DNA from 4 places in the Paenibacillus polymyxa M1 genome. Region 3 is predicted to be linked to each of the others. Evidence: predicted binding sites of a transcription regulator. Region 3 holds the regulator's gene; each other region holds the start of a gene.

Region 1 (3,221 bases), 2.6 Mb from region 3:
TTAGGCAGATCTTCTTTACGGACACCAATCAAATCCAGCCGTTGTCCCCCAGTTACTTTTACAACTTTAACGTTGTATTTAAGCGATACATCAGCTATTTTCTTCAAATCTTCTGGAGTCGTTACCCCGCCGTACATTCTTGGCACCACTGTAAACGTTCCATCCTTTTGAATGTTCGCGTGCAATCGCTCATTTACAAACCGGGAATCTCCCTCATTTTCATAGGTATCAGGGTTAATCATACCCAAGTAATAATTCAGCGCCGGACGGCATTTGGAGCATCCTTCATCATTATGCCAGCCGAGTACATTCATCACTTCACGCGTAGTGGTCAGCCCTTTGGTTTTGATCGCTTCCACAATTTCGTCCCGACTCAATGTTGTGCAACCACATATTCCCTGCTTGGCTGATGTTTTGAAGCTGTCTCCAAGAACATATTGCAAAATTTGCTCAACAACCGGCTTACATCCTCCGCAAGAACGCGTAGCTCCGGTACATGCCTTAATTTCATCAACGGTGGTCAATCCATTTTCATTGATTGCTTCCACAATTGCCTTTTTAGTCACACCGTTACAACCGCAGACAATTTCATCGTCCGCCATGGTTTCAACGGATGACGTTTTCGCCCCGTGATTGCCGCATCCAGTACCCATGATCTGTCCATAGATCTCATCTGTCATTTCCGTTTGCTGACGCACATATTTTTGCAGACTAGCAGATTCACTCACATCGCCAAACAGTACAGTACCAACAATTTTATTATCACGAAGCAGTACCTTTTTGTATGTTCGCTTCCACTCATCCTTCGCTACAATCGCCGTATGTTCAGGTTGGGTTATGAATTCGCCAGCTGAGAAAACATCTACCCCTGAAATTTTAAGCTTGGTGGAAACTACCGATCCTGCATAGCCTTCAGTATCCACGCCTGCCAAATGCTTGGCAATCACACTTCCCTGTTCAAACAGCGGAGCTACCAGACCGTAGCAGATTCCACGGTGCTCAACACATTCCCCTACAGCGTATACATCCGGCATGGAGGTTCTCATGAAATCATCGACCACAATCCCGCGGTTCGTTTCCATATCACTTTCTTTAGCTACCTGGATATTAGGTTTAATCCCGACGGCCATTACAACCAAATCTGCTTCCAGCTCGCTTCCATCCGAGAAGCGCAGTCCTTGTACCCGATCTTGACCGTACACTTCCGCAGTTTGCATTTGCATAGCAAACTTGATTCCCTGACGTTCCAGTTCTGCTTTCAACATCGCAGAGGCTTCCCGGTCTAACTGACGTTCCATCAAATCTTCCATTAGATGAACGACCGTAACATCCATCCCGAGGTTGACCAGGCCTTTAGCTGCCTCCAGCCCCAATAGACCTCCGCCAATGACAGCGGCCTTTTTATAGGTCTTCGCTGCTTCCAGCATGGCCGAGCAATCGGCGATATCTCGGAAACCAATAACTCCCGGTAATTCTTTACCCGGAATAGGCAGAATAAACGATTGTGAACCAGTAGCCACCAAAGCCACATCGTAATCAATTTCCAGTCCGTCTTCGGTGAGAATCTTCTTGTGCTCACCGTCGATACTTTTAACCATTTTTCCTGTATATAAAGTAATCCCTTGATCCGCATACCATTGCAAATCGTTCAGTATGATATCATCTATTGTTTTACTACCTTCCAACACATAAGAGAGCATGATCCTGTTATAGTTCGGATGCGGCTCACTTCCCAGGACTGTAATTTCATATTTATCTGTTAATTTTAAAATTTGTTCGACCGTATTGATACCAGCCATCCCGTTCCCTATAACCACAAGCTTCTTTTTACTGTTTATCATATACCGGTTCCTCCATTCATTCGACGCTACTTCCTATCCGACGACATCTCTACGTTTCTAATGAATATTGTTTATGCTTCTATTCTAATACAGTAGATAGGTCTATATGTGATTTCGATCACAATGTAGTTAAAATTATGAATATTTAGGGATTTCCCTATTCTATTTCAAGGGATTAAGGTAAGGACCGGAAATCATAGCAGTGTCATCGAAAGAATCTTTCCAATTCATGCGTAAATACAACCGTTATAAGGAATACTTTATGAACAACTTGTATCTTATGGGAAAACGAATTGAATTGTTTGGAGGTAATCAGCATGTGGTCTAAAATCATTTCTTATCTTCCTAGCTGGAGTACACTCTTTCAAGCTGGCCTCGCGTTGATTATTCCTTTAGGCATTTATTATATAAACACCTCGATTTATTCGTTTGTCGGCAGTAAGGGAGCCAAATCCAAACACTCTTCCAGTCATCCGCTCTCTAATAAACATAACGAAGGGCACATGGATCAGCAGCATGAACCGAGCTCTAAAATTACAGGAAATTATGATTCCGACTTACAGGCAATTCGTGAAGCTATAGGCGAAAATAGTGATGTGCATTTTCGTGAGTTTGTGGTAAAGAAATTTCATGCTCGGTCCGTGTTAGTCTTCATAGAAGGTATGCAGGATGAAAAACTTATGAGCAAGCAGGTATTGGAGGTCTTGATGTTTGAAGGCCAGCAGCAGGGTCAGGATCAGCAGGAACAACCGGAAGGTATAAGTAACTCTTTTATAAAAGAAAGCCTGATGCCACTTACGCAAATTAGTGAAGTTACCCGTATGGAGGAACTGTACGAGTTCATCCTTTTAGGTCATACAGCCCTATTAATTGAAGGAATGAAGGAAGCGCTACTGGTGGGCCCTCCTAATGGCGCTATTCGCTCCGTCAATGAGCCAACCTCTGAAGCATTGCTTCGGGGTCCCAGAATCGGTTTTACGGAAGTATTGAGTGAAAACACTTCGATGCTTCGGCGCCAGGGTTTAAATAAAAGTTTGGAATTGAAGAAATTCCAAGTGGGCAGCAGAATCAAAAAGGATCTGGTTATCGCGTATATAAAGGATATTGTGAATCCAGACCTTCTTGAAGAAGTAAGCCGCAGAATATCAAAAATAGACATGGATTTTTTACCTGAATCCGGGTATGTGGAACAACTCATCGAAGACAATTATTTAAGTCCATTCCAACAGGCTCATAATACAGAGCGTCCTGACCGTGTTATTAATGCTTTGTTGGAGGGAAGAATAGCGATCTTACTGGATGGTACTCCCTTTGCACTTATTGTCCCGGTGACCTTCAGTATGCTGCTTCAATCTCCCGAGGACTATTATGAGCGATGGA
Region 2 (3,221 bases), 2.0 Mb from region 3:
CGTATCCGTTCCCGGATATAAGGGAATGAACCAATCCGCCCATTGTGCCGTCCGGTTGCGATGGACATCAATAACGACCACCTTAGCACCTTTTTTACGTGCTTTCTCAGCCAATACGACCTGATGCATGTTGGTGCTGATGACGTTTCCGCCCCATACAATAATGAGCTCTGCATCCTCTGTGTCCTCCGGGCTTGTGCCGCCCTTAAATCCCATAACGGATGCCCAGCCTTCATTCCCAGCCACACTGCAAATCGTCTGATCCAGTTGGCTTGAACCCAGCGCATTGAAAAAGCGACGATCCATTCCATCCACACTCAATACACCCATATTGCCATAAAAGCTGTAGGGGAGAATGGATTCCGGTCCATCCGTACGTATCAGCTCCTTGAACCGACCTGTAATGGTATCGACCGCCTCCTCCCAGCTAATTCGTTCAAACTTCCCTTCCCCTTTGGCGCCTACACGCTTCAACGGATAAAGCACCCGATCCGGATCATATACTCGCTCGGTCATATTCCGGACTTTGTTGCATATAGCCCCTTTGGTAATGGGATGATCCGGATTACCAGTCACCTTGACTATCTTTCCATTTTCCTTGTGAAGCAGGAGCCCACACGTATCCGGGCAATCCAACGGGCATACGGCCGGAAAAATACCGTTCTGCTGCTCCGTCATCCGCTGTCCTCTGTGTAAGTTGTGTTGAAGTGTGGCCTCAAGAGGCGCGCTATTGCGATGATCCATGGTGTTAATGCTCCTTTCCGTTACCGTTTCCAAAAATTACACTGTTCTTATCATATCTACAGCTTTGGCCTATGGCAAGAGAAGGATTTTACCACACAGCATCTCTCCAAAATATATAAAAATCCGCCTGCTGTTTAGAGCAAAACGGATTTTAAAAATCATAATTATTTTTTTATCATCCTGTTTCATCATTACATACCCAGGGTAAAAGAGATCAAGGCATTATGGACGAGAGCACACTCATCCTCCATGCCAAATCATGGACCACTCCCAAAAAAATCCGCCATGACAGGTTTCGTTCCCCCGGGCCTGTCATGGCGGATTTGCTTTGTTCATTGCTTCATAAAGTAACGTGATTATGCATGATCACTCAACGGATTGGATGCAACGGAAGGAGTAATTTGAGATTCATTCACGGAATGTGTGTTGGTTTGAGTTTTTTTCAGATAGGCCAGCCAGTAGGCTCCAGCCACAAACAGACTGCCTCCTACCAAATTCCCCAACCAAACCGGAATGAAATTCATAACATACTCTGCCCACGAAAAATGACCTGCAAAAATAGCCGCCGGAATGAGAAACATATTGGCTACAACGTGCTGAAATCCGATAGCAACAAAGGCCATGGTCGGGAACCAAATTCCCATAATTTTGCCGCCGATGGAGTCTGTGCTATAAGCCATCCATACAGCCAGTGCTACGAGCCAGTTACATCCTATACCTGATATAAAAGACTGCAAAAAGCTTTCATGCAGCTTATGTCCTGCCATATCCACCACTTTATCCAGGTAAGGACCCGTTTCGGTCAAGCCCAGAACATGACCGAAGAAAAATGCAACAAATAATGCACCTGCAAAATTACTGAGCGTAATAATCGCCAAATTACGAAGCATGGCTCCTGTCTTAATTCGTCCTGCCCATCTCGCCAAAGGCACTGCCATCATATTACCGGTCAGCAATTCCCCACCAGCGATCAAAACTAACACCAGACCTACAGGGAACACCGCAGCTCCAATAAAGGTAGCAATGCTCCCCCATTCTTTAGGTGCACTTGCAATAACGCGTATATCCAGCAAAAACCCGAGTGCAATAAATGCACCTGCTAAAAATCCCAATACTACCGCCACAGTCCACGGGTTGTTCGCCTTGGCCACTCCTGTTTCCACCGTCTTTTCGGCAATTTGCCCCGGTTTATAGCTTGCCATCTGCCCCCGCTCCTTTAATATCTTTTAAACAAAATATTCTTCTTTTATATTTTATTTAAAATCAGTGATTTTGTTTGTGAAAAAAATCACTTTATAAAGTGTAAAAAAAACAGCCCTTGGATAAAGGACTGTTTTTCTATTTTATTACATCTACTGCGCTACTACGCGCTTTACATTTAATTGTATTCTTCCTTTTCAACAGCTCTCAAGAACCAAAGAACTCCGCCCAGACCGACGGCTGCAACAACTACAAGAAAAAGGATATAAAACAAATCCATTATAAAGTCTCCCCCTAATCCTTATGCTCTCTATATTGTACTATAAGGATTCATCCGTACGCTTCAGATTGTTGACAAACTTATGAACAATGTCACAGACAAATCGAATTATACAGTAACTGGGTTCCGTTCGGATATTGTAGGCAATGCTTGCAAACCTGCCGCGTTCAGGAAATTCCAAGGCTTGTTATAGTGCGGCTGGAAGAAGAAATCGACAAAAGCCAACTGGTCAATGGTCATATGATTTTGAATGGCTACAGACAGCGTGTTAATGGATTGCGTCAAATCGACCTTCGACATAATTTGTGCCCCAACAATTCTCCGTGTCTCCTGCTCATATACAACCTTCAGCAATACCTTTTCAGAGGTTGGCATAAACTCAGGACGGTAGCTATCTTCAATGGTTACAGCTTCTACAGTCATCCCCTCGTCGGTTGCTGCGGCTTCTGTCATTCCTGTTCCCGCAATATTATCTTCGTAAATTTTGATACCCGAGGTTCCTTGTGTTCCCATGTAGGCAATGGTCGGCTGTACCAGATTGCGTGCCACCAGCGTCCCCATTCGAACCGCATTCGTCGCCAATGGGATATACGCTGTTTTGCCAGTCGGATTATAACGAATTGCACAACTGTCGCCTGCTGCAAACACATCCGGGCAGCTACTTTGCATATAATTGTCCACAATGATCGCACCGTTAGGCAACATATCTACCTGACCTTTGAGCAGATCCGTTTGAGGTCGGAAACCGATACAGAGTATAACAAGCTCTGTTTCATACTCTCCTTTAGAGGTCACGACCTTACTTACTTTACCGTTAGTCCCCTCAAAACGACTTACTGTCTCGCCAAGTACCAGCTTAATGCCATGTTCTCTCAGGGAATTCTCAATCCGGTCTGTAAACTCATGGTCTAAATACTTATTCAATATACGATCAGCACTGTCGATCAGCGTTACGTTCTTACCGTTCATTTGAAAAGCTTCTACCAGTTCAACACCA
Region 3 (3,221 bases):
CTGTCTCGGCCGTTCTTGCCCATGGTTCCGCAAGTGCTACTATCATCGTGCACGTCATGAAGCAGGAACAGCGGATGTGGTTATTACGAATCACTCCAAGCTGTTCACTGACGTCAAAGCAAGTCACCAGCTATTGCCTAGCTATGAACATCTTGTAATTGATGAAGCCCATCATTTAGAGGAAGTAGCCGGTAAGCACTTAGGCATGCATATGAAATATTTCACACTCGTGCATACGCTGACTCGATTGTTCAAGGACAGTAAGAACGGACAATTGCCTTCGTTACGTCAGCAGTTGGCAAAGTCGGGGCATGAGAAGTCGACGGAATGGGCCTCGACCATTGATCAGCTGTACCCACTCGTGTTAGAGGTTAAGGAAACTTGGGACCTGCTAAGCGATAAGCTGTTTGGTATGTTGCCAGAGCGCTCTGATGCCACACCGGGTGAAACGGGACAATTTTCTTCGCGTCTCAAACCGTCGGCCAAGCCTGCAAAGTGGGATCAAGCGGCGGCGTTGGAAAATCAGCTTTATGTAACGTTGAGTGAAATTTTGCGCAAGGGCGACAAGCTGATGCTGGATGTCAAGGAAGAACACGACGATTATGCGGCGGATAGTCTCATTACAGATATCACGGGTCTGCTTAAGGATTTGGCGGGGATTAGGGAAAATTTGCGCTTCTTTATACGACTCGATGATGAAACAACTGTATATTGGCTCGAAGCGAGTGGGCAATTCCGTAGTAAATCATTGCAATTTTATGCGGTGCCCGTCGATGTGAGCCGCCAGCTGAAAGAAATGTTTTTTGACAAAAAAAGAAGTATTATTCTGACATCTGCTACTTTATCGGTAGATAAGTCGTTTCAGTACATGACCGATCAACTCGGCTTGCAGGAGGCCGCGGATCAAGGACGATTAATGACGTCACAGCTCCCATCACCTTTTAATTACAGGGATCAGGTGTTGCTGGTCATTCCGCGGGATTTTCCGAGTGTGAAGGGCAGTGTAGGGGATGCACACTTTGTAGAAATGCTCGTTAGCTCTCTAGGAGCGACTGCTCAGGCGACGCGGGGGAGAATGCTCGTTCTGTTTACTTCCTATCGGATGCTCCGGCAAGTGTATGAGCCGCTCAAAGAGGCGTTGGCATCCAGTGATATTACCGTGTTAGGACAAGGTGTGGACAGTGGGAGCCGCAGCAAGCTAACCCGTCGTTTTCAGGAAGCCAAGGCTTCTGTATTGCTGGGAACCAGCAGCTTCTGGGAAGGCGTCGATATTCCAGGGAAGGCTTTGACTTGTCTGGCCATCGTTCGCTTGCCGTTTCAACCGCCCAATCACCCGTTACTGGAGGCAAAAAGCGAGCTGCTCCAGCAGCAGAAGAAGAACCCATTTATGAAGCTGTCTGTACCACAAGCAGTTATTCGCTTCAAACAGGGATTTGGACGATTGGTACGTACAGCGAGCGACCACGGAGTCGTTATCGTTTACGATACGCGTGTGATCGAATCCTATTATGGAAAGCACTTTTTGTACTCGTTACCGGGACCAAAAATGGAGCATATGCCGTCGGAGCAAATGGTGCCCCGCATCGCCGAATGGCTCCAATCCGCCCCGGAGACAGAGGCACAACGGACGGACACCTAAAGTCCGTTACAATTAGGGGGAGCAAGTATGAAATCAGATAAAATTTCAGAGGCTGTCGTACGGAGATTACCCGTATATTTACGTTATCTGAATGCACTGCACAAACGGGAGGTGGCTACGGTCTCTTCTCAAGAGCTGGGACAGAGGTTAGATTTGAATCCGGCCCAAATTCGTAAAGATCTTGCCTATTTTGGCGATTTTGGTCGGAAGGGTATCGGTTACGATGTTTCTTATCTAATTGAGAAAATACGCCATATTCTGAAAATCGACCAGCAAATTAATGTAGTATTGGTCGGAGCGGGTAATCTGGGTCAAGCCCTATCAAACTATAACGCTTATTTAAAAGACAATATGAAGATTGTGGCGGTATTTGATGCGTTCCCGGATAAGGTTGGGACCAGAATCAATACCTTAGTCGTTCAGCCGATGGATGAATTGGAAACGACTGTAAAAGAAAAAAATATTCGAATCGGGATTATTACTGTACCTGATTTTGAGGCACAACACGTAGCTGATAGGCTCATTGAGAGTGGAATTGGAGCGATTTTAAACTTTGCACCTATCATTCTCAAGGCACCGGCTAACATTCGGATACATGCCACAGACTTTACAACTGATTTGCTTAGCCTCGCTTATTACCTGGAGGACGGAAAGGAAGAAGCACAATATGACAGTGAATAAATGGATGATTAAAAACGGTTCTTTTGCCGTGAATGGACCTGAAGCTGGGGTAATCCATGGTTTTATGATTGTGGAGGATAGCCGTATTACTTACATTGGCGAGACTCTGCCTGCGGGTGAGGAAGAGACGGAAGCAATCGACGGTAACGGGTTATTGTTTTTGCCTGGTCTGATTAATACTCATGGTCATGCGGCGATGTCTCTGCTGCGAGGGTATGGAGATGACTTGGCACTTCAAGTGTGGCTTCAGGAAAAAATGTGGCCTATGGAAGCCAAGTTTACATCTACGGATGTGTACTGGGGAACATCCTTGTCAGTGCTGGAAATGCTGAAAGGTGGAACCACAACTTTCTTGGATATGTACGATCATATGGATGAGGTGGCACGTGTAGCTGAAGAGTCGGGCATCCGTGCAAGTTTGATGCGTGGAGCCATTGGACTCTGTTCAGAAGAAGAACAGCGGATCAAGCTGGCTGAGGCCGTGACTTTTGCCCGTAACTGGCATGGAAAAGCAGACGGACGTATCACAACGATGATGTCTCCGCATGCCCCATACACATGCCCGCCAGCGTTTATTGAGAAATTTGTTCAAGCAGCACATGATCTCGATTTACCATTGCATACGCACATGTCCGAGACCATCGCCGAAGTTGAGCAAAACGTACGCGACTACGGTTTGCGTCCAGTTGCACACTTAGATAAGCTTGGCTTTTTCTCCCGCCCTTCACTTGTTGCCCACGGCGTACACTTGAACGACGAAGAGATAGCTTTATTAGCGGAACGAGGTGTGGCGGTTTCACATAATCCAGGCAGCAACTTGAAGCTGGCAAGTGGTGTAGCTAGAGTGCCTGAATTGCTGCGTGCAGGAGTTACTGTTTCTCTTGGAACAGACGGTCCTGCC
Region 4 (3,221 bases), 160 kb from region 3:
GTTTAACTTTTGCATATTTAATGGCGCTCAAGGAGTCGGTAGCAACTGACAGACCCGCAATACCACAAGCCATGGTACGCAGAATATCACGGTCATGCAACGCCATTTCAATGCGTTCGTAGCTATATTTATCATGCATATAGTGAATAACATTCAAAGTGTTCATGTACAGTTTTGCCAGCCATTCCATCATAGGTTTGAAACGGCTCAACACTTCTTCGTAATCCAGCACTTCGCTTGTAATGGCTGGGAACTCAGGTCCTACTTGAACGCCGGATTTTTCATCCTTACCGCCGTTAATGGCATACAGCAGAGCTTTTGCCAAGTTGGCACGAGCACCAAAGAATTGCATTTGTTTACCGATTCTCATGGCGGATACACAACAAGCAATACCATAATCATCGCCGTAGATTGGACGCATCAAATCGTCATTTTCATATTGAATGGAGCTAGTTTCAATAGAAACTTTTGCACAATATTTTTTAAAGCCCTCAGGCAGTTTTTCTGACCACAGTACAGTCAAGTTAGGCTCTGGAGCAGGTCCTAAGTTGTACAGTGTGTGCAAGAAGCGGAAGCTGTTTTTGGTAACACGAGTTTCTCCAGTGACAGACATACCACCAATGGATTCTGTTACCCAAGTTGGGTCACCACTGAACAGTTCGTTGTAGTCAGGTGTACGCAGGAACTTAACAATACGCAGTTTCATAACAAAATGATCGACCAGTTCCTGAGCTTGTTCTTCGTTCATCGTACCTTCCTCAAGATCACGTTGAGTATAGATATCAAGGAATGAAGATACACGTCCCAAGGACATTGCTGCACCATTTTGTTCTTTAATCGCTGCGAGATATCCAAAATATACCCATTGGAAAGCTTCTTTTGCATTGTTAGCTGGTTTAGAAATATCAAAACCGTGCTCAGCAGCCATTTGTTTCAATTCATTCAAAGCACGAATTTGTTCAGAAATTTCTTCACGTAGACGGATTACGTCTTCTTCCATGGAATCAACTTCAAGGCTTTTCAATTGAAGTTTTTTATCTTGGATCAAGAAGTCTGCACCATACAGAGCTACGCGACGATAGTCACCGATTATACGACCACGACCGTATGCATCTGGCAAACCAGTAATGATACCAGCTTTACGAGCTGCTCTCATTTCATCTGTATAAGCGTCAAATACACCTTGGTTGTGTGTTTTACGAATATGAGTGAAAATGTCAACAATGCTTTGTGGCACTTCAAAACCATAGGCTTTGCAAGCGTCGATCATCATCCGAATTCCACCAAACGGCTGCAAAGAACGTTTGAATGGAGCATCTGTTTGTACACCGACAATTTGTTCTTTGTCCCGGTCCAAATAGCCCGGTTTATGTGAAATAATGGTGGATGGCGTATTTACGTCTACATCAAGCACGCCGCCGTTTGCCAACTCTTTTTTAGTAAGATCAGATACAATTTCCCACAATGCAGTTGTATTGGCGGTAGGACCAACCAAAAATTCTTCATTGCCAACATAAGGTGAGATATTGGTTTCAATAAAATCGTTGACGTTAACTTCTCTAGTCCATTTTCCTTTTTTAAAACCTCTCCAGCCAGATTGTTGCTCTTGTAATTCTCTCTCAATCACCGACATGTAAATCCCTCCAAATTGTTTGGTCTTCCGGACTTGTGATTTTTTTCACGTTTAAACTATTTCTTGAGCCCGGCCTTTTCACCGATGCCTTACGCTCAGTGTCGGGACCTTTCTTACACTCTTATTGTAGAATAATGATAGAGTGTAGTATGTGACATAAATCACAATATGAGTGATTTTTATCACTTTATTTTCCCTAGCTTCACGCCTATACCTTCAGCCTCGCCGCTCACCTCCCTTCCCAAACCAAGAGGCCCTCTATATAGAGAGCCTGCATTGGTATTGTATAGGAAAATGCTTTGTTACAAGCCTCTTCATACTATTATATTATTGATCAAAGCGTCCGTAGAAGGCATTGCGGTATACATCAGCCAATTCAGTAACCAGCGGCAGCTTTGGATTTGCAGTTGTACATTGATCCTCAAAAGCGCGGTCAGCCAGATAATCTACACGTGATTCAAAGTCTTTTGGATCGAATCCGAGTTGTTGGAACGATTCCTCGATACCGAGTGTTTTGTTCAACTTACGGATCGCGTCAATTAAGCTGTTAACCCCTTCTTCAGTGGTACGTGCAGGCAGTCCCAGTATGCGTGCAATTTCTGCATAGCGCTCATCTGCAACAAAGTGCGAATATTTAGGGAACGAAGCAAATTTTGTCGGTTTTTTCGCATTGTAGCGAATAACGTGCGGCAGCAAGATAGCATTCGTGCGGCCATGCGCCGTATGGTATTGTCCGCCCCATTTATGTGCAAGACTGTGGTTAATACCCAAGAATGCATTAGCAAACGCCATACCTGCAAGTGTAGAAGCATTATGCATTTTTTCGCGAGCCAACTTGTCGCCGATCAGAGCCGATTGCTCCAGGTATTGGAATACCAGTTGAATGGCTTTAATTGCCAGACCATCTGTGTAATCATTGGCCATTACAGACACGTAAGCCTCGATAGCATGTGTCAGAACGTCCATACCTGTATCGGCTACAGCTGTTTTAGGCAGCGAATATACAAACACAGGGTCAATAATTGCCACATCAGGAGTCAACTCATAGTCAGCCAGCGGATACTTCGTGTTGCCCAGGTTTTTGTCTGTAATTACTGCAAACGATGTGACTTCCGAACCTGTACCCGAGGTTGTAGGGATAGCTACAAATTGTGCTTTTTGACCCAGACGTGGGTACTTGTAAATCCGTTTACGAATATCCATGAATTTTTGCTTCAAGTTATTGAAATCAGTATCCGGATATTCATAGAACATCCACATGCCTTTAGCAGCATCCATTGGCGAACCGCCGCCGAGTGCGATGATGCAATCCGGTTGGAAACGTCTCATCATTTCAGTACCACGCTCTACCGTAACTGTCGATGGATCTGGCTCAACTTCAGAGAACACTTCAATCGCAACTGGTGTTTGGCGCTGGTGCAAATAATGAATGACGCGGTCCACATATCCGAGTTTCACCATCATAGGGTCAGTGATAATGGCTACACGTGTGATATCAGGCATTTTAGCAAGATACTGTGTCGAATTTTTCTCAAAATAAATTTTGGAAGGTACTTTGAACCATTGCATATTCACCGTCCGTTTCGCC

The links. The regulator Rex, encoded in region 3, represses fermentation and respiration genes when NADH is low (regulators of the CRP and FNR family bind a similar motif). The targets are predictions, from matches to a motif close to TTGTGAAATATTTCACAA.
Region 1: a site for Rex is predicted at 1,948-1,965, ahead of nirB (nitrite reductase large subunit NirB). Genes of this name have one in related genera too.
Region 2: a site for Rex is predicted at 2,021-2,038, ahead of PPM_RS24345 (formate/nitrite transporter family protein). Genes of this name have one in related genera too.
Region 4: a site for Rex is predicted at 1,783-1,800, ahead of pflB (formate C-acetyltransferase). Genes of this name have one in related genera too.

What each region holds. Positions count from the first base shown of each region.
Region 1 covers NC_017542.1:772,457-775,677, reverse strand. The annotation lists gene nirB (nitrite reductase large subunit NirB) at 1-1,841, opposite strand, end outside; gene PPM_RS03440 (spore germination protein) at 2,159-3,221, shown strand, end outside.
Region 2 covers NC_017542.1:5,418,330-5,421,550, forward strand. The annotation lists gene PPM_RS24340 (molybdopterin-containing oxidoreductase family protein) at 1-744, opposite strand, end outside; gene PPM_RS24345 (formate/nitrite transporter family protein) at 1,101-1,946, opposite strand; gene PPM_RS24350 (FAD-dependent oxidoreductase) at 2,333-3,221, opposite strand, start outside.
Region 3 covers NC_017542.1:3,375,303-3,378,523, reverse strand. The annotation lists gene dinG (ATP-dependent DNA helicase DinG) at 1-1,639, shown strand, start outside; gene PPM_RS15130 (redox-sensing transcriptional repressor Rex) at 1,667-2,320, shown strand; gene PPM_RS15125 (amidohydrolase) at 2,307-3,221, shown strand, end outside.
Region 4 covers NC_017542.1:3,534,597-3,537,817, forward strand. The annotation lists gene pflB (formate C-acetyltransferase) at 1-1,633, opposite strand, end outside; gene adhE (bifunctional acetaldehyde-CoA/alcohol dehydrogenase) at 1,961-3,221, opposite strand, start outside.